Regions from separate parts of the Streptomyces sp. NPDC079020 genome, predicted to be linked through region 2. Evidence: riboswitches for the same ligand, from Rfam matches in the RefSeq annotation. Region 2 holds a riboswitch; the other holds the start of a gene.
What was found. Region 2 has a riboswitch for glycine ahead of gcvP (aminomethyl-transferring glycine dehydrogenase). Riboswitches for the same ligand answer to the same signal wherever they lie in the genome.

Region 1: it holds a riboswitch for glycine, as region 2 does, so the genes downstream of both, gcvT (glycine cleavage system aminomethyltransferase GcvT) here and gcvP (aminomethyl-transferring glycine dehydrogenase) in region 2, are expected to answer to the same signal.

The regions. Positions count from the first base shown of each region.
Region 1 covers NZ_JBITUB010000002.1:107,009-117,204, forward strand. Annotated here, with positions in the region: gene ACIGJO_RS04490 (ABC transporter ATP-binding protein) at 1-178, opposite strand, end outside; gene ACIGJO_RS04495 (ABC transporter permease) at 185-1,147, opposite strand; gene ACIGJO_RS04500 (ABC transporter permease) at 1,149-2,153, opposite strand; gene ACIGJO_RS04505 (ABC transporter substrate-binding protein) at 2,239-3,909, opposite strand; gene ACIGJO_RS04510 (enhanced serine sensitivity protein SseB C-terminal domain-containing protein) at 4,127-4,870, opposite strand; gene ACIGJO_RS04515 (enhanced serine sensitivity protein SseB) at 5,100-5,870, opposite strand; gene ACIGJO_RS04520 (AAA family ATPase) at 6,071-6,745, opposite strand; glycine riboswitch at 6,904-7,001, shown strand; gene gcvT (glycine cleavage system aminomethyltransferase GcvT) at 7,158-8,273, shown strand; gene gcvH (glycine cleavage system protein GcvH) at 8,374-8,751, shown strand; gene glyA (serine hydroxymethyltransferase) at 8,770-10,029, shown strand; gene ACIGJO_RS04540 (L-serine ammonia-lyase) at 10,184-10,196, shown strand, end outside.
Region 2 covers NZ_JBITUB010000012.1:8,941-19,136, reverse strand. Annotated here, with positions in the region: gene ACIGJO_RS24285 (substrate-binding and VWA domain-containing protein) at 172-1,962, shown strand; gene ACIGJO_RS24280 (glutamate-cysteine ligase family protein) at 2,086-3,591, opposite strand; gene ACIGJO_RS24275 (hypothetical protein) at 4,071-4,655, shown strand; gene ACIGJO_RS24270 (DUF5999 family protein) at 4,981-5,187, shown strand; gene gcvP (aminomethyl-transferring glycine dehydrogenase) at 5,269-8,154, opposite strand; glycine riboswitch at 8,351-8,448, opposite strand; gene ACIGJO_RS24260 (PRC-barrel domain-containing protein) at 8,581-8,952, shown strand; gene ACIGJO_RS24255 (DNA polymerase IV) at 8,874-10,196, opposite strand, start outside.

The sequences.
Region 1 (10,196 bases), on a different contig from region 2:
GGGGCAGCAGGCCCATCAGGGCGAGCGAGGTGACGGACTTGCCGCAGCCCGACTCGCCGACCAGGCCCACGACCTGACCCTGGTCGACCTCGAAGGAGACGCCGTCCACGGCCGTGGCGTCCTTGCGGCCGCGGGCGGTGAAGGTGACGCTGAGTTCCTCAACGGAGAGCAGTGACATGGGACTTCAGCCTCGCAACTTCGGGTCGAGGGCTTCGCGCATGGCCTCGCCGAGCAGAGTGAAGCCGAGAGCGGTGACGATGATCCCGACGGCCGGATAGGCGGCCATCATCGGCTCGTTGTCGAAGAAGCGCTGCGCCTGGGAGAGCATCACGCCCCACTCGGGGACGGCCGGGTCGGGGTTGCCGAGGCCCAGATAGGACAGGGCCGCGGCCTCGATGATCGCGGTGGCCAGACTCAGGGTGGCCTGGACGATCACGGGACTCAGCGAGTTCGGCAGGATCTGCGTGAGCACGATCCGCTTGCGCCGGATACCGACCGCCTTCGCGGCGAGCACATAGTCCGCGCCGCCCTGGACCAGCATCGAACCGCGCAGCAGGCGGGCGAAGATGGGGATCTGGACGACGCCCACGGCGATCATCACGGTGGTCAGCGACTGGCCGAGGACCGCGGCGATGGAGACGGCGAGCAGCAGCGACGGCAGCGACAGCATGATGTCGGTGAAGCGCATGATCACGGTGTCGACGCGCTGCCCGGCCTTGCCGCCGAGCGTGGCGGCGGCGCCGGAGAGCACACCGACCAGCGCACCGATGATCAGGCCGATGAGCATGGAGACCACACCGACGAGCAGCGTCTGCCGGGCTCCGACGAGCCAGCGGGAGAACATGTCCCGGCCCAGGTGGTCCAGCCCGAACCAGTTCTCGCCGCGCATGCCGACGAACTTGCCCTGGTTGGGGAAGACTTCGCTGCGCCAGTTCTGCGCGGTGGCGCCGTGCGGGGCCAGCATCGGCCCGACGACGGCGACGAGGACGAACGTGGCGATGATCGCCGCGCCGATGATCGCCATCTTGCTGGAGCGCATCCGGCGGAACGCCTCGCGCCACAGGCTCGTACCGGCGACCGTCTCGGAGCTCTGGGTCAGCTCGGCGAGGCGGTCGATCTTGTCTGCCTTGTTGGTCAGGATCGTCACGTCAGTGCACCCGCACTCTCGGGTCAATGATGCTGTACGCGAGGTCGACCAGCAGGTTGATCAGCACGTACACCATCGCGATGAAGAGAATGAACCCGACGAGGACGGGGTAGTCGCGGCCGTCGATCGCGGTACGGATGAAGGATCCGATGCCGCCGAAGTCGAAGACGGACTCGGTGAGCACCGCACCGGACAGCAGGCTGCCGGTCAGCAGGCCGACCGCGGTGATCACGGGCAGCAGGGCGTTGCGCAGCACATGGCGGCCACGCACGACGCGCTTGTCCAGGCCCTTGGACTCGGCGGTGCGGATGTAGTCCTCGCCGAGCACTTCCAGGACGCTGGCGCGGGTCATCCGGACGATGACGGCGAGCGGGATCGAGGCCAGCGCGACGGCGGGCAGGATCAGGTGCATGATCGCGTCCCAGCTCGCGTCGAACTCGCCGGTCAGCAACCCGTCCAGGACGGAGAACCCGGTGATGTCGGTGGCGTCGAGTCCGGTGGTGAGCCGGCCCTGGCTCGGGAACCAGCCCAGCTCCACGGAGAAGATCCCGCGCAGCAGCATGGCCAGGAAGAAGACCGGGATGCAGATGCCGAGCAGCGATCCGGAGACGGAGGCGACGTCCAGCCAGCCACCGCGGTGCTTGGCCGCCAGGTAACCCATCGGGATGCCCACGACCACGGCGATCAGGATCGCGGCGACGCTGAGCTCCACGGTTGCCGGGAAGCGCAGGGTGAATTCGTCCCACACCGGCTGGCCGGTCTGGGTGGAGGTTCCGAGGTCGAGCTCGAAGATGCGCTTCAGGAACCGCCAGTACTGGACGTGGACCGGCTCGTCGAGCCCGAGTGCCCGGTTGATTCTCGCTACTTCGGCTTCGGTCGCCCGCTCACCCAGGATCGCTGAGGCGGGTCCGCCGGGCAGTCGGTTCAGCCAGAGGAACAGCAGGACCGACAGGCCGAGCAGGGTGGGAATGAGCTGGAGAAGTCTTCTGACGACGAGTCGCAGCACCCCGCATGCCCCTTTCTCACGTACGTCTATGCGGGTCCGCCCGGCCACCTGGTTGCTGTGGCCGGGCGGACCCGCTGGTGTGCGATTACTTGAAGGAGACCTCGGCGAAGTTCTCCTGCGTCAGCGGGGAGACCTTCGGCGGGTTGACGTTCTTGGCGAACGCGATGGCCGGCGGCGACGACGAGACCGGCACGCCCGGCACGTACTCCGCGATCGCCTCGTTGGCCTTCTTGTAGGCCTCGGTGCGGGCGGCCGGGTCGACGACCTTGGAAGCGGCGTTCACGGCGTCGAAGACCTTCTGGTCCTTGAAGCCCCACTGCTTGTCGGGCCCGGCGAACCAGGTGCCGATGAAGTTGTAGCCGTCGTTGAAGTCACCGGTCCAGCCGAGCATGTGCAGGGCGCAGGAGCCCGCCTCGGTGGCGTCCAGGTAGTCCGGGGCCCACTTCATGGCCTTCGGGACGATGGTGATGCCGGCCTTCTCCAGGTCGGCCTTCATCAGCTCGAACATGTCCTGCGGGGCAGGCATGTACGGGCGGGTGACCTCGGTCGGGTAGCAGAAGTCGATCTTCAGCTTCTCCTCACCGGCCTGCTTGAGGAGGTCCTTCGCCTTGGCGGTGTCGAACGGGTACGTCTTCACCTTGTCCGAGAAGCCGGCGACCGTGTCGGGCATGAACTGGGTCGCGACCTTGCCGCCCTCGGGCAGCTGGGTGTTGACGAGGTTCTCGCGGTCGATGGCGTGCGTGATCGCCTGACGGACCTCGGGCTTCTTCAGCGCCGGGTTCGCCGACTGGCTCATGCCGAGGTAGAAGATGTTGAAGACGTCACGGGTCGGGACCTCGTAACCCTCCTTCTCCAGCGTCGTCACATCGGCCGGCGCGACCAGGTCGTAGCCGTCGATGTCACCCGCCTGGAGCGCCTGGCGGCGGGTCTCCTCGGTGGAGATGGTGCGGAAGACCAGGTTCTTCACCTTGGCCTTGCTGCCCCAGTAGCCGTCGAAGGCCTTCAGGGAGACCTCCTTGTTGCCCTTGTTCCACTTCACGATCTCGTACGGGCCGGTGCCGGCGACCGTGCCGGCCTCCTGGCTGTACTTGGGGTACGTGATCGCGTCGCCCTTGGCGGACGCGTCCTGCTTCTCGTACTCCTTGATCGCCTTCGGCGAGTGGATCGCCAGCGCCTGGAGGGAGAACCCGCCCGGCAGGTTCGCCGAGGGCTCGTTCACCTCGATGACGGCCGTGTTGTCGTCCTTGGCGGTGCAGGACTTGTAGTTGGGCTTGGGCGCCTCGGCGTCCTCGTTCTTCGCGAACCCACCCATGATGGTCTGCCAGTAGTAGGAGACCGCGCTGGACTGGTACGTGCCCTTCCAGTTGAACCAGTGGTCGTAGTTCGCGCAGACCGCGGCGGCGTTGAACGCCTCGCCGTCGTGGAACTTCACGCCCTGGCGAAGGTTGAACGTCCAGACCTTGCCGGCCGGGTCGCTCGACCACTTCTCGGCGAGGCCGCCGACGAGCTTGCTGCCACCGGGCTCGTGCTCCAGGAGCGCCTCGAAGGCCTGACGGGTGACGCGGAAGGTCTCGCCGTCGCTCGCGAGCGCCGGGTCGAGGGAACTGGGGTCACCGGCTCCGGCGAAGACGAAGGTGTCCTTGTCGCCCCCCTTGGAGCCGCCCTCGTCCCGCTCGCTGGAACAGCCCGTGGCGATCAGACCGACAGCGACCGCTGCCGTGATCGCCCGGACAGCCCGGGACTTGAATATTCGCATGGGTCCACCCCTGGTTCGCCCTGTGGTGAGGTTTGTTGGCCGCACACTACAGACGGTGCCCACCGCAAGAGAACAGTCCGGATAACGGTGAGACCTAGTCGAGACCCGGACAGTTAACAAACCGTCCAGTTCCGGGACATCCTCACGTCGGCAGTCAACAGGCCGGACATCGAGGGGTGTTCGACGTCCGTTTACCGGACGTCGCGCTCGTCGCAGTTCAACGGGGCTGGGGCGGGTATCCGTAGCCGGGCACGGCGGCGGGCGGCGGGCCCGGGGCGTGCGCCTCGCGGTCGTAGAACGGGCGGGAGTTGGCGCGCAGCCACATCGCGACCGGGTCGTACTCGTCGGACATGGCGACGGTGGAGACGGGCAGCCCCTCGGGGACCGCGCCGATCGACTGCCGCATCATCTCGCGCACCGAGTCGACGGAGGCGCGGCCCGTGTCGTAGAGATCGAGACCGATCGCGAGGTACGGAACACCGACGGCGGGATGCACCCAGGCGCGGCGCAGCGAGCGGACCGCCGGGGTGCGGTGGGCGTTCTGCGTGAGCAGCGCGTAGAACTGGGGGATGTCGACGGCGGGGTCGGAGAGCCGCAGGGGCCCGGCGGGCAGCCGGTCCAGGCCGGTGGCGATGCGGCGCAGATCCAGCCAGGGGATACCGACGCCGCCGCCCGGGGCATGCGGGTTGAGCCAGATTCCCCAGCGGTCGGGGAACAGGGCGCGGGCGATGTCACGGCCGGTGACGAGCTCGTGGGCCCGGTTCCACCCGCTGGCGGAGAGCTCCTGGGCGGAAGTCACGCACGGGGCGTAGCCCATGCCGTCGATCTCCATGTTCCCGTACTGGGCGTCCGGCGAGCCGGCCGTGCCGTGCCAGAGGAGCATCCAGATCCGGCCATCGGCGAGGGCCGCCAGCAGCGCCTCGTAGGCGTCGTAGCGCCCGGGGGTCACCTGGCGCAGCATGTGCTCGACCTGTCCGGCCGCCGCAGTGCCTGCACTCACCCTGTGTTCCGCCCCTCATCGATCCGCTGTGTCGCGTCGCCGCTCCCGGGCACACGGGAGCGACCCCGCCATCAAACCAGCTTATGCGCCGCTACTGACACCGACTTGACGCCACGGGTTGACGTCGCCACCCGGCAACGGCGGTTGACCCCGGCCCCGGGTGCGGCCGGCACCCTCTCCGGCGGTGGGGTCAGTGCCCCTCACGCCGGTAGAACGGCCGGACCTTCTCCCGCATCCAGTCGCCGACGAGGTCCTGGGCCACATCGAGCAGGACCAGGTTGACGGGCCACGGCACCTGGACCCGGCCCAGCGCCCGGCCCAGCGCGTCCATCGGGGCGCTCTGTCCCGCGCCGTCCCAGTCGGCGAACTCGACGCCGATGAAGAGGACGGGGTCGCCGCCCTCGATGCTGGCGAGCGTCCGGCGGGCGGTGCTGACCACGCCGCTCTCCTGGAACTCCCCGGCCACCGCGGCGAGGAAGTCGACGGGTTCCTCCTGCCAGTCCGGCTCGAACAGGCGGACCCGGGCACCGCTCGCGGGCCCGTCCAGGGGTGTGCGGCCCGCCCGGCAGAGCTCGGCGACGGCGGGGGGCGGCAGTGGCACACCGACCGCGCCGCCCGGGTTCACGGCTATTCCGACCTGCGGCGGCAGTCCGCGGGCGAATTCCCGGGCAGGCGCCACGGTGAAGGACATCTGAGTACCGACGCAGCTGAGAAACTGCGATTCGGAGCTGAACACGGGGACATGGGCGACGCCGTCGATCTCCATCATCGGCAGGTCGAGATCGGGGCTTTCGGGGCTGCCCCCGTTGGGCAGCGGCACCCAGAGCGCGCTGCGGCCGAGCACCTCGACGATCCGGCCGCCCGCCTCCGGGACTCCGATCGAGGCGGCGAGCACCTCTTCGAGCTCATTGGCCGGCCATCCCTGGCGCGGATGTGTCTGTGCCGGTACCGGAATGTCCACTGCCCCTGTGTCCCTCTCTCGACCGTGCGTTCCGGCGGAAACCCTAGCCTCCCGGGTCGACCGCCCGGCGGCCTGCCCGGCGGTGTGCCCGTCCGGCGTCCGGCGGCCGGACATCCCGGCGGGCACCCGGTGGCTGTGCGTCTGCGAACGGGGCGCGCGCGTGACGCCCGCCCCGCTTCTCCCCGTACGCCCCGCGAGCCCTACTCGTCCGCGAACGAGATCCGGCCGAGCACCCCCGCGGCCTCACGGTCCAGCAGCACCGCCGAGGCACATCCCGGGGGCAGCAGACCCCGCTCCGTGTCGTGCAGCAGCCGGCCGACCGAGCGCCGGTGCCGGGCGAAGGCGTAACCGGAGACGCCCCGGCCGCGCTCGCGCTGCCCTTCCCGCGCCACCTCGGGCGTGACGTCGAGCAGGACGAGGTGGAGGGTGCGGACCCGTCGCCGGGCGTCCCGGGCCAGCCAGCGGCGCACCCAGGCCTGGGTGCCGCAGTCGTGCACCACGACGGACTCGCCGGAGCGGAGCGCCCGCCACAGCCCGTAGTAGTGGGCCACCCGGACCAGCGGGCGGTAGAGGGCGTACGGGAGTAAGCGGGGCAGGGCCCCGGCCCAGGTGTCCCGGGTGTCCTGGGAATCGATGGCGCGGTCCGTGACGGCCCGCCGGATCAGTGTCGACTTTCCGCTTCCGGGCAGCCCGGAGACCACCACGAGATCGCCGGACGCGAAGTCCAGGCTGTGCGGGCTGCGCCCGGCGCGCCCCCGGAGGTCACGCACCACCGGCGCGTGCGTGCCCAGCATTTCCCGGGCGGGTGCGCCCGGCTGTGCGGGCATCGCGCCCTGCGCGACCCCCGCGGTCGTCGCGTACCGCTGCAAGTCCATCGCCCTCCCCCTGTCGGGTCACCCACACCTGCCCAAGAAGTGTAAAGAAAAGGTAATGCGGCACAACCAGGCCCGCTGCCCGTGTCGGTGGGAGACCGGACGCCCCACTCTTCCGCAAGGCGTGCGATGATGACCCCGCCAACTGCATACCGGCCGTTTGAATCCGCGCGGGAGAGTTCCGGTCACTGTGTGTGCCGGGCGCCGAAGGAGCAAGTTCCTCCCTTGAATCTCTCAGGCCCCGTACCGCGTGGATGAGGCAGATCTGAAAAGCGAGCCGCCCGGCGGCTCCACCCAAGGTGCAAGCCGAACCCGGCGAGGGCTGACCCCTTCAGGGCCTTTCGGCGAACCTCTCAGGTTCCGATGACAGATGGGGAGGGATCGTCCTCTGTCGTCATGCCCTGGAGCCGAATCCATGAGCAACGCCCCCCGTCTCACCGCCCTGGACGCCCTGCATCGTTCGCTGGGCGCCACCATGACCGACTTCGCCGGCTGGGACATGCCGCTGCGGTACGCGAGCGAGCGCGACGAGCACAACGCCGTACGCACCCGGGCGGGTCTCTTCGATCTGTCCCACATGGGTGAGATCACGGTCACCGGGCCGCAGGCCGCCGCCTTCCTCAGCTACGCGCTGGTGGGCAACATCGCCACCGTCGGCGCCGGCCGCGCCCGCTACACGATGATCGTCGGGAGCGACGGCGGCATCCTGGACGACCTGATCGTCTACCGGCTGGGCGAGACCGAGTACATGGTCGTCGCCAACGCGGGCAACGCGCAGACCGTGCTGGACGCGCTGCGGGACCGGGTGGCCGGTTTCGACGCCGAGGTGCGTGACGACCGTGACGCGTACGCGCTGCTCGCCGTGCAGGGTCCGGAGTCGCCCGCGATCATGAAGGCCGTCACGGACGCCGACCTGGACGGGCTGAAGTACTACGCGGGCCTGCCCGGCACGGTCGCCGGGGTGCCCGCGCTGATCGCCCGTACCGGCTACACCGGCGAGGACGGCTTCGAGCTGTTCGTGGCCCCCGAGCACGCCGAGCAGCTGTGGCGGGCACTCACCGAGGCCGGTGCGGCGCACGGCCTGATCCCCTGCGGGCTCTCCTGCCGCGACACGCTGCGCCTGGAGGCGGGCATGCCGCTGTACGGGCACGAGCTGACGACCGCGCTGACCCCGTTCGACGCGGGCCTGGGCCGGGTCGTGAAGTTCGAGAAGGAGGGCGACTTCGTCGGGCGCGAGGCCCTCGTGGCCGCCGCCGCGCGGGCCGAGACCGCCCCGCCCCGCAAGCTCGTCGGCCTGATCGCCGAGGGCCGCCGGGTCCCGCGCGCCGGATTCCAGGTCGTCGCGGGCGGTGAGGTGATCGGCGAGGTCACCTCCGGCGCCCCGTCGCCCACCCTGGGCAGGCCGATCGCCATGGCGTACGTGGACGCGGCGTTCGCCGCGCCCGGCACCGAGGGTGTCGGCGTGGACATCCGCGGCACGCACGAGCCGTACGAGGTCGTCGCGCTGCCGTTCTACAAGCGCGAGAAGTGACATCCCGGGCATCGCGCCGTCCCGGAAGTGACGTAATCGCGTCTCACACCGTAAGACCACCGTTCATCAGCACTCCCCCGCGTACAGGAGAATTCAGGTCATGAGCAACCCCCAGCAGCTGCGGTACAGCAAGGAGCACGAGTGGCTGTCGGCCGTCGAGGACGGTGTGGCCACGATCGGTATCACCGAGTACGCGGCCAACGCGCTCGGTGACGTCGTCTACGCGCAGCTCCCCGAGGCCGGCGAAACGGTGACCGCGGGCGAGACCTGCGGCGAGCTGGAGTCGACCAAGTCGGTCAGCGATCTGTACTCCCCCATCACGGGTGAGGTCGTCGCGGCGAACCAGGACGTCGTGGACGACCCGTCGCTGGTGAACTCCGCTCCGTTCGAGGGCGGCTGGCTGTTCAAGGTACGGGTGGCGGAGGAGCCGGACGACCTGCTCTCCGCCGACGAATACACCGCGTTCTCCGGCAACTGAGACCCTAGGGATCCCCTGATGTCGCTTCTCAACTCCTCCCTCCACGAGCTGGACCCGGACGTCGCCGCAGCTGTCGACGCCGAGCTCCGCCGTCAGCAGTCCACCCTCGAAATGATCGCCTCGGAGAACTTCGCTCCGGTCGCCGTCATGGAGGCCCAGGGCTCCGTCCTCACCAACAAGTACGCCGAGGGCTACCCCGGCCGCCGCTACTACGGCGGCTGTGAGCACGTCGACGTGGTCGAGCAGATCGCGATCGACCGGGTCAAGGCCCTGTTCGGCGCCGAGGCCGCGAACGTCCAGCCGCACTCCGGTGCGCAGGCGAACGCCGCCGCGATGTTCGCGCTGCTGAAGCCGGGCGACACGATCATGGGCCTGAACCTGGCCCACGGCGGTCACCTGACCCACGGCATGAAGATCAACTTCTCCGGCAAGCTCTACAACGTGGTCCCGTACCACGTCGACGACACCGGCACCGTGGACATGGCCGAGGTCGAGCGCCTGGCCAAGGAGACCAAGCCGAAGCTGATCGTCGCGGGCTGGTCCGCCTACCCGCGCCAGCTCGACTTCGCCGCCTTCCGCCGCATCGCGGACGAGGTCGGCGCGTACCTGATGGTCGACATGGCGCACTTCGCGGGCCTGGTGGCCGCGGGTCTGCACCCCAACCCGGTGCCGCACGCCCATGTCGTCACGACCACCACGCACAAGACCCTCGGCGGTCCGCGCGGTGGCGTCATCCTGTCGACGCAGGAGCTCGCCAAGAAGATCAACTCGGCGGTCTTCCCCGGTCAGCAGGGTGGCCCGCTGGAGCACGTGATCGCGGCCAAGGCGGTCTCGTTCAAGGTCGCGGCGACCGAGGAGTTCAAGGAGCGCCAGCAGCGCACCCTGGACGGCGCCCGCATCCTCGCCGAGCGTCTGGTGCAGCCGGACGTCACCGAGGCCGGCGTCTCCGTCCTGTCCGGCGGCACGGACGTGCACCTGGTCCTCGTCGACCTGCGCGACTCCGAGCTGGACGGCCAGCAGGCCGAGGACCGCCTCCACGAGGTCGGCATCACGGTCAACCGGAACGCCGTCCCGAACGACCCGCGGCCGCCGATGGTCACCTCGGGTCTGCGGATCGGCACCCCGGCCCTGGCGACCCGCGGTTTCCGGAACGAGGACTTCACCGAGGTCGCGGAGATCATCGCCGCCGCGCTGAAGCCGTCGTACGACGCCGCCGGCCTGAAGGCCCGCGTCACGGCACTTGCGGAGAAGTTCCCGCTGTACCCCGGTCTGAAGTAGTCCGGAAGCAGTTCGCACGTTTCGGGCGGGGCACCGCGCACACTGGACAGTGAGCGCGGTGCCCCCACCCTTGTCCTCGCTCTTCGGGCCGACCCCGGCCCGTACCGCACCACCCGGCAGACAACGGCGTCTTCCCACCCTTAGGAGTCATCCCGTGGCCATCTCGG
Region 2 (10,196 bases):
ACCTGTGCACCCGCCTTTAGTTGTGCAATCGCGTCTCATCCCGCCCGTCGTCCCGCTAGGGTCTCGAATGCAGGTACGAAGATCATGCGCGACAGGCCGGGGGACAACCACCAACGCGGGTGGTGCGGTCCCCCTTTTCCTTGTTCATCCTCAAGGAGGGGCACCACCGACATGGGACGTCATAGCTTGCCTGACGACTTCGCGACGGAAGAGCACCGGGGTAGTCCTCCCCCACGCCGCCGCCGCACCGTTGCCATCGCCACCATGCTCGTACTCGCTGTGGCGGCGGGAACGGCTGTCGCGGTCCAGGGCGGCCTGTTGTCGTTCTCCGATTCCTGCGAGGACTCCAGCGTGAAGCTGTCGATGGCGGCCTCGCCCGACATCGCCCCCGCCATGCGGGCCATCGCAGACAAGGCCCGTGAGGACGAGGTGAGATCCGACGGCCGCTGCCTGGACGTGAAGGTGGTGGCACGCGACTCCTACAAGGTGGCCGACGCACTCGCCACCGGCAGCGAGTCCCTCGACTTCCAGGTCTGGCTGCCCGACTCCGATCTCTGGCTGGACCGGGCCAAGGGGGTCGGTGAGAGCATCCCGATCACCCCGTCCGACTCCGTGGCCTCCTCCCCCGTGGCCCTGGCCATGGTCCCGCCGGCCGCCGAGAAGCTGGGCTGGCCCCGGAAGACCTACTCCTGGGCGGATCTGGTCGCCTCGGCCATGGAGTCGGACAAGGTGCGCCTCGGCGCGGCCGACCCGGCCCGCAGCGCCACCGGTCTGCTGGCCCTCACCAGCATCGGGGCCTCGTCCGACGCACAGGGCGGCGACAGCGACACCCGGGTGGCCGAGACCGCGAAGGTGCTGGCACAGCGGATGTCCGACGGCGACACCCAGGTGCTGGAAACCCTGGCGCGCGACGGTTCGGGGACCGAGGAGGGCAACCCGAAGCGCAATCAGGCGGTGCTGCTCTCCGAGCAGGCGGCGTTCGCCCACAACGCGGAGGCGACCGGAGGGGGCAAGGTCGATCTCTTCTACCCGAAGGACGGCACCCCCCTGCTCAACTACCCGTACACCCTGGTCGACGAACCGAAGCTGAGCACCGAGGAAGCGCGGGCGGCCCTGCGCTTCATGACCCTGCTGAACGACCGCGGTTCGCGGGCCATCCTGACCCGGCACGGGTTCCGGTCCGTGGACGGGACCGCGGGGGAAGCGGTCGTCACGGCGGCGGGCGGCAGGACGCCCCAGCCGTACGTCACCGCCGCCGCCGACGCGCCCACCGCTCAGGCGCTCCAGGAGACGCTCGGCATGTGGACCATCACGGTGCAGAGCGCGCGGCTGACGACGGTGGTCGACGCGTCCGGCTCCATGGCCACTCCGGTGCCGGGCCGCAACCAGTCCCGGATGGATGTCACGAAGGAGTCCCTGATCCAGGCTCTCGGCCAGTTCACGCCGGAGGACGAGATCGGGCTCTGGGAGTTCGCGACGACGCTGGACGGCGAGAAGGACTACCGCAAGCTGATGCCCACCCGCAGGCTGGGCGACCCCGTGAAGGGCGGCGGCACCTACCGGGACAAACTGTCGGCGGCGTTCGCGGGCCTCGAACCGGTGCCGGGCGGGGCGACCGGCCTGTACGACACCACGCTGGCCTCGTACGAGGCGGCTCAGTCGTCCTATGTGAAGGGCAAGTTCAACGCCCTGGTCATCCTCACCGACGGCTCCAACGAGGACGCCCGCGGCATCTCCCGCAGTGCGCTCATCGACCGGCTGAAGCAGCTCGCCGACCCGCAGCGGCCGGTTCCGATCATCGCCATCGCGGTGGGACCCGACGCCGATCGCGAAGAGGTCTCGGCGATAGCGGAGGTGACCGGCGGCGGCGGGTACGAGGTGAGCGACCCGGCGGAGATCCAGGCGGTGATCCTCCAGGCCATCATGACGGCCGGGCAGAACGGACGCGCCGCGCAGGAGTAGCCCGCGCATTCGTCTCCCGGCCCGCCCGGCCCACCTGCCACCCGGTCCCTCTTCCGGTCTCTCTCCCGGTCCCGGTCCTGCCCCGCCCGCGCCGCCCCGGTTCCGGTCCCGGTCCGGTCCTGGTCAGGGCGCCGGGAATCCCACCGGCCAGGTGTGCACCGGCTCGCCCATCTGCGCCAGCTCGATGTAGCGCCGGGTGGTGGCGGCGAGAGCCGCGTCACGCTCCAGCCCGGCCTCCAGCGCCCGGTGGTACGTGGCGACCTGCCAGGACGCCCCGTTGACGCGTCGCCTGCACCGCTCCTCGATGATGCCCAGGTAGCGGTCGCGGTCCGCGGGCTCGATGTTCCACGCGTCGAGCCCGGCGGCCGCCAGCGGCAGGAGCTCGTCGCGTACGAGCCTGACCGCCGGCACCTTGGCGAGCCCGCCGGAACGGCCCGGGAGGGGCCAGAGCAGTTCGGCCTCGATGCCATGGCGGCAGGCCGCGTCGAAGTTCTCCGCGGCGGCCTCGAAGGGCAGCTTGCTCCAGACCGGCCGGGACTCCTCGGCCAGGGCCCGTACCAGCCCGTAGTAGAACGCGGCGTTCGCGATCACGTCCGGCACGGTGGGCCCGGCCGGCAGGACACGGTTCTCCACCCGCAGATGGGGAACGCCGTCGGCCAGTCCGTACACCGGCCGGTTCCAGCGGTAGACCGTGCCGTTGTGCAGCACGAGCTCGGCCAGCGTGGGCACTCCTCCCTCGTCGAGCACCCTCAGAGGTTCCTCGTCGTCGCGGATCGGCAGCAGCGGCGGGAAGTAGCGCAGGTTCTCCTCGAAGAGCTCGTACGCGGAACTGATCCAGCGCTCCCCGAACCAGGTCCTCGGCCGCACGCCCTGGTTCTGGAGCTCGGGCGGCCGTACGTCGGTGGCCTGCTGGAACAGCGGGGGCCTCGACTCCCGCCACAGCTCCTTGCCGAACAGGAAGGGCGAGTTGGCGCCGAGTGCGATCTGCACGGAGGTGACGGCCTGCGCGGCGTTCCAGACGTCCGCGAAACGCGTGGGTGTCACCTGGAGGTGGAATTGCACGGAGGTGCAGGCCGATTCGGGAGCGATCGAGGGCGAGGTGCAGACCAGCCGCTCCACGCCCTCGATATCGAGCGCGAAATCCTCCCCCCGGGCCGCCGCCATTTGATCGTTGAGCAGCGTGTAGCGTTCCGCTTCCGAGAGGTTCGCGGACACCACGTCCCGCTGGCCGAGTGTCGGCAGGATTCCGATCATCACGATCCCCGCGTCCACCTCGGCGGCCTTGCGGTGGGCATAGGCGAGACCCGTGCGCAGCTCCTCCGCGAGCTGATCGAGAACCCGGCCGCTCAGGCGGTGCGGAACAATATTCACTTCCAGATTGAACATGCCCAGTTCGGTCTGGAAATCTCGACTCGCGATGCGCTGGAGAACCTGCGCATTCCGCATCCTCGGCATGCCGTCGGAGCCCGCCAGATTCAGTTCGATCTCCAGCCCCAGGAGATTCTTGGGGCGATCGAACCTCCGCTCCGCCAGCAGCCTCTCCAAACCCTCCAGGCACTGACTGAGCTTTCTGCGGTACGTCTGCCGGTCCGACAGGTCAAAGGCTCGCGCCACGACCTTCTCCCCCATCGAAGGGTCCCTCCTCCAGTGGGCGGCCCGCGGCCCAGGCCACTCGTATCACGATCGATAATGCCCATTCGAGCTGATCCATAACGTCCCGCGGGTGCCGTGGACCCGCTAGTCTTCGACGGAATCGGCGGGCACATTCCGTCGGCATACGGCAATCCGGGGTTTCGGCCGTGGGGCGCGTGACGGAAAACACCATCGAGTTTCGGCCTACCGCGGCATCGGAAAAACCCCTGGCGAAGGATGACCGGAACAGCAGGAATCATCAGAAACTCCACAATTCAAAGACCTGATGTCGCCTTGCGGTTCGCATTCGCGCCCGGTAGTGGAAGCACCTTGTGAACACTTTTCGTATAAACTCCGCCCACGAGGCAGAGAGTTGACGCAACCGGCCCGGTCCCGGCCCCTCTGGCCCCGCCCGCCGACAGCGCCGTCTGCACCCACCACGCATCACCGTGTCTCCAAGTGAGAGGCGACCCACTATGCCGCTGCATGTCCCTCCGGCTCCCGCGCCCGCACTGCGCAGCGTTCTCGCGGCACTCGGATCCCCCACCGCCGTCCGAGAAGCCCGCACTCCCGCGCTCCGGTCGGCCCAGGGCCCCCTGAGCCCCGAACTCCCGTTGCCCGTCCATGTACTGGACCGGATCGTGCCGAATGGCCCAGCGCCCCGTACCCGTCTGGCCGCCTGGCGATTCCTGATCCGCAGCGAGGGGCGCGCCGTCGCGGCGGCGGACACCATGCTCACTCCGGACGGCTGGGCCTTCTCGCACTTCTTCGAGGGGCCCTACCTCGCCTCGACCGAGCTGGCCGTCAAGCAGGCGGAAGCGTCGGTCGCCCCCTGCCAGGCGCGGCTGCTCTCCATCCCGGAGCTGTACATGCTCACGCTGTGGCTGCACGGGGACACCGGCGCCGATGCCGCCGCCTCGGCGCTCGACCCCACCGATGTGCTGGTTCCCCTGGCGCCGGCCCCGCCGGGGATAGCGGCGCACCACCCGCGCCGCGTCGCCGATCTGCTCCCGGTGATGACCCTTCGTGTCACCCCGGGTCCGCTGCTCAGTTCCGCCTGACCCGACCCGCCTCCGCATGCCCCCGCGGCGCCCCGTTCCGCCCTTACCACGCACCTGGCGGGCAGGGATACCGCGGGGGCTCATTCGTACCCGTCCGGACTAGCCCGGTCCGGCCACCCCGAACCACCCAAAGGGACAGTGCAGTTGCGCTGAACCGTCCGGCCGGGTGATGCGTCATGGGAGGAGAAGAAGCGCTGCGGCGAAATCCCTGCGGAATGTCGCCCGCAGGGCAACACTGGGACCGGACCGACTGATACGGGGGCGGCAAATGAACACGTCATCCAGCCGCAGGACATTCGAATCGACGCAGCGAAAGAACCCATCCATGTGCCAGCACCAGCCACCCTGCCCGACCGCCGACTCCGCCGACCGGGAAGCCGCCCGCCTGACGGCACACCACCCGGAACAGGGCTGGAGCCTGCTGTGCAACGGCGTCCTGCTCTTCGAGGACACCGGCGAGCTGCTCCCGGACGGGCAGATCATCGCCCCGCACCGGCCGCTGGCGGCCGGCCGGGTGGTGAAGGCCGCCTGACCCCAGACGTACGAAGGGGGCCGGCCCGGAGAGATCTCCGCACCGGCCCCGACGCATGTCGCAACGCGCCTACGCCTTCGGTCAGTTGTCGTACTCGTCCAGCGGCGGGCAGGAGCAGACCAGGTTGCGGTCGCCGAACGCTCCGTCGATCCGGCGCACCGGCGGCCAGTACTTGTCCGTGGCCGAGACTCCGGCCGGGAACACGGCCTCCTCACGGCTGTAGGCGTGATCCCATGCTCCACCGAGCGCCGCCGCCGTGTGCGGGGCGTTGCTCAGCGGGTTGTCGTCCGCGCCCCACTCACCGGAGGCGACCTTCTCGATCTCGCCGCGGATGGCGATCATGGTGTCGCAGAAACGGTCGAGCTCGGCGAGGTTCTCGCTCTCGGTCGGCTCGATCATCAGCGTCCCGGCCACCGGGAACGACATGGTCGGCGAGTGGAAGCCGTAGTCGATCAGGCGCTTGGCGACATCGTCGATGCTGACGCCGGTCGCCTTGGAGATCGGCCGCAGATCCACGATGCACTCGTGCGCGACCAGTCCGGCCGGGCCGTTGTACAGGATCGGGAAGTGCGGCTCCAGGCGCTTGGCGATGTAGTTGGCCGCGAGCACGGCGACCTGTGTCGCGCGCTTCAGACCCTCGCCGCCCATCAGCCGGACGTACGCCCACGAGATCGGCAGAATGCCGGCCGAGCCCCACGGGGCGGCCGAGATCGGGCCCACACCGGTCTCCGGGCCCGCGGCGGGCTGGAGCGGGTGGTTGGGGAGGTAGGGCGCGAGGTGCGCGCGGACGCCGACCGGGCCGACGCCGGGGCCACCGCCACCGTGCGGGATGCAGAAGGTCTTGTGCAGGTTCAGGTGCGAGACGTCGCCGCCGAACTTGCCGGGCTTCGCGAGACCGACCAGCGCGTTGAGGTTGGCGCCGTCGACGTAGACCTGGCCGCCCGCGTCGTGCACCTCACCGCAGATGGCGGCGACGTGCTCCTCGAACACACCGTGGGTCGAGGGGTACGTGATCATGAGCACGGCGAGCTCGTCGCGGTACTGCTCGATCTTGGCGCGCAGGTCCTCGATGTCGACCTCGCCGTCGTCGGCGGTCTTCACGACGACGACCTTCATGCCCGCCATGACGGCGCTCGCGGCATTGGTGCCGTGGGCCGAGGACGGGATCAGACAGACGGTACGTCCCTCGTCGCCATTGGCCCGGTGGTACGCCCGGACGGCCAGCAGACCGGCGAACTCGCCCTGCGAACCCGCGTTCGGCTGGATCGACACGGCGTCGTAGCCGGTGACCTCGGCGAGCCGCTCCTCCAGCTCACGGATGAGGGTGAGGAAGCCCTGCGCCTGCTCGGCGGGCGCGAAGGGGTGCAGCGCCCCGAACTCGGGCCAGGTGATCGACTCCATCTCGGCGGTCGCGTTCAGCTTCATGGTGCAGGAGCCGAGCGGGATCATGCCGCGGTCCAGCGCGTAGTCCCGGTCGGCGAGCTTGCGCAGGTAGCGCAGCATCGCGGTCTCGGAGCGGTGTTGGTGGAAGACCGGGTGCGTGAGGATCTCGTCGTCGCGCAGCAGCCCCTCGGGCAGCGTGTCGGCGGCCACCGCGTCCAGCGCCTCGACGTCGCCCTCGGCGCCGAAGGCCGCCCATACGGCGGCGACCTGGCTGCGGGTCGTGGTCTCGTCACAGGCCAGGGAGACCAGGTCTGCGTCGACGAGGCGCAGGTTGACCCCGCGCTCCCGGGCGCCCGCGACCACGGCGGCGGCCCCGCCGGGAACCCGCACGGTCAGCGTGTCGAAGAACGCGCCGTGCACGACGTCGGCTCCGCCCCGCCGCAGGCCCTCGGCCAGGATCGCGGCGTAGCGGTGGGTGCGCCGGGCGATCGTCCGCAGGCCCTCGGGGCCGTGGTAGACGGCGTACATCCCGGCCATGACGGCGAGCAGCACCTGGGCGGTGCAGATGTTGCTGGTGGCCTTCTCGCGGCGGATGTGCTGCTCGCGGGTCTGGAGGGCCAGGCGGTAGGCCTTGTTGCCGTCGGCGTCGACGGAGACGCCGACGAGCCGGCCGGGGAGGCTGCGGGCGAACTTCTCGCGCACGGCCATGAAGCCGGCGTGCGGTCCGCCGAAGCCCATCGGTACGCCGAAGCGCTGGGTGGTGCCGACGGCGATGTCCGCGCCGAGCTCGCCGGGCGAGGTGAGCAGGGTCAGGGCGAGCAGGTCGGCGGCCACGGTGACGATCGCGCCGAGGTCGTGGGCCTGCCCGATGACGGGCTTGAGGTCCCGTACGGCTCCGGAGGCGCCCGGGTACTGGAGCAGCACGCCGAAGACGCCGCGCTCGGCGAGATCCGCCGGGATGCCGTCGGTGAGGTCGGCGACGACCACCTCGACGCCGGTCGGCTCCGCGCGGGTCTCGATCACCGCGACGGTCTGCGGCAGGGTGTCGGCGTCGACCAGGAAGACACCGTTCTTCACCTTGCCGACGCGGCGGGACAGGGCCATGGCCTCGGCGGCCGCGGTGCCCTCGTCGAGCAGGGAGGCGCCGGAGGTGGGCAGCCCGGTCAGCTCGGCGACCATCGTCTGGAAGTTGAGGAGCGCTTCGAGCCGCCCCTGGGAGATCTCCGGCTGGTACGGCGTGTACGCCGTGTACCAGGCGGGATTCTCCATGACGTTGCGCAGGATCACCGGCGGGGTGAACGTGCCGTAGTAGCCGAGCCCGATCATCGGCGCGAGCACCTGGTTACGGTCGGCGAGCGAACGCAGCTCGGCCAGCACCTCGGCCTCGGTACGGGCCGACGGAAGCTTGAGAGCCTCCGTGCTCTTGATCACGTCGGGCACCGCGGCGGCGGTGAGCTCGTCGAGCGAGCCGTAGCCGACCTGGGCGAGCATCTTCGCCTGGGCCTCACCATCGGGCCCTATGTGGCGCTGCTCGAACGGAATGCCCTGCTCCAGCTGGGAGAGCGGAGTGCGACGGGGGGTCATGATGGAGGCCTCCTGGTCTGTCACGACCTGCGAGGGGCACCGCGGCGTGGGTGCCCGAACGGCCTCCCCCTCTGTCATCTCAACCTGAGAGCTTCACCGGCCCGCCTCACGGCGCGCCGGCTTTCACCGTCGGTGAGGGTGGGATCCGTCCCGGCACACATGCCCGCACGGAACCCGCCCTGCTTTCCAGAGTGACCTCGTCCGTGCGGTACGGGGGCCTGAGAGATTCCGGGGAGGATTTGCTCCTTCGGCGCCTCCGGATTCTGCACCGGAGGACTCTCCCGCACGGGGTCAGCAGCCATATGCCAGCCTACCAGCGGGGTTCCCGCCGGATTGCTCAAGTGGCCGACACCCGGGATCTGCACTTTTGTAGTGCTTGTGGAGTAGTCACCACCACCCAGGCAGTTGCGACCAGTGGGAGGCACCGTGCAGACCGACATCGATCCGCGCAGCCTGATCGGCCGCAAGGCGTTCGACCGCAGGGGCACCAAGATCGGAACGGTGGACGAGGTCTATCTCGACGATGCGACGGGTGTCCCGGAGTGGGCGGCCGTACGCACCGGGCTCTTCAGCCGGGACGCTTTCGTCCCCCTCGAACCGAGCGAATTCGTCGAGGATTCGCTGCGGATCCCGTTCGACCGCGCGTTGATCAAGGACGCGCCGGACTTCGGCGTCGGCCGCCACCTCAGCCCGGAGCAGGAACTGCAGCTCTACCGCCACTACGGGCTGGACTCCGCGCCTCCGGGCGGGACCGGGCCGGACCGGGACTTCGGCAGGCTGGCGGGCCAGGACGAGTAGTCCACGGGGTCGCGCACCAGGGGCAGCGGGTCGGCCGGCCCCAGCTCCGGGTCATCGACACGGAACGTACGCACCCGGCCCGGTGTGCCGCCCGGCTCCTCGAAGCGAACCGTCACCCGGCCCACCCCGCTGCCCTGCACCCAGCCGTGACCGTGGGTCCCATGGCGCACGTCATGGCCGGCGGGCCATCGCCTGGCGGCGAGGAGCTCGGCGCTCTCCCCCTCCGCTTCCCCGGCCGGGACGGCGCCGGGTGCGTCCCCGTCCGCCGCGGGGCCGGGCGGGACCTCCGGTCCGGCCTCCGCCCCGGCCTCGGCCTCCGCTTGCGCCGCGGCCGCCTGCCGGGCATCGGCCGCCTGGGCGAAGAGGTCCTCCTGGGTGTAGTCGGCGAGCCCCGTCACGCCCACTCCCAGCAGCCGTACGCCCCCGGTGGTGTCCACTGCCTCCAGGAGCCTCGCCGCGGCCTCCCGGACCACTGTGGGGTCGTCCGTGGGCCCTCTGAGGGTCTCCGAGCGGGTCAGGGTGGAGAAGTCGTACCGGCGCACCTTGAGGACCACCGTGCGCCCGGAACGCTCCGCGGCCCGCAGCCGCTCCACGCACCGGTCCGCCAGCCGCTCCACCTCCGCACGCACCCGTACCCGGTCGTGCAGGTCGACATCGAAGGTGTCCTCGACCGATACGGACTTGGCGTCCCGCTCGGCCACGACGGGGCGATCGTCCAGGCCCAGTGCCATCCGGTGCAGCGAGACGCCGTGCGCCTTGCCCACCAGCCGTACGAGCTCCGCCTCCCCGGCCTCGGCCAGGTCATGGACGGTGGTCATCCCGGCCCGGCGGAGGTGGTCACCGGTGGCGGGGCCGACGCCCGGCAGGATCCGCACGGGCATGGGTGCCAGCAGCTCCCGCTCGCTGCCCGGCTCGATGAGCAGGAGCCCGTCCGGCTTGGCCTCCTCCGAGGCGATCTTGGCCAGCATCTTGGAGCCGGCGAGCCCCACCGATCCGCTGAGCCCGGTCACCGCGTGGATGGCCGCCCGCAGCTGCTCGCCCATGGCGCGGGCCGACGCCGAGTCGGCGGCGACGCCGCCCGCCTCCAGATCGACGAAGGCCTCGTCCAGGCTGAGCGGCTCCACCAGCGGCGACAGCCTGCCGAGCAGCTCCATCACCTGGTCGCTCACCGTCCGGTACAGCGAGAAGCGCGGCACGAGATACGCGGCGTTCGGTGCCAGCCGCCGGGCCTGGGCCGTCGGCAT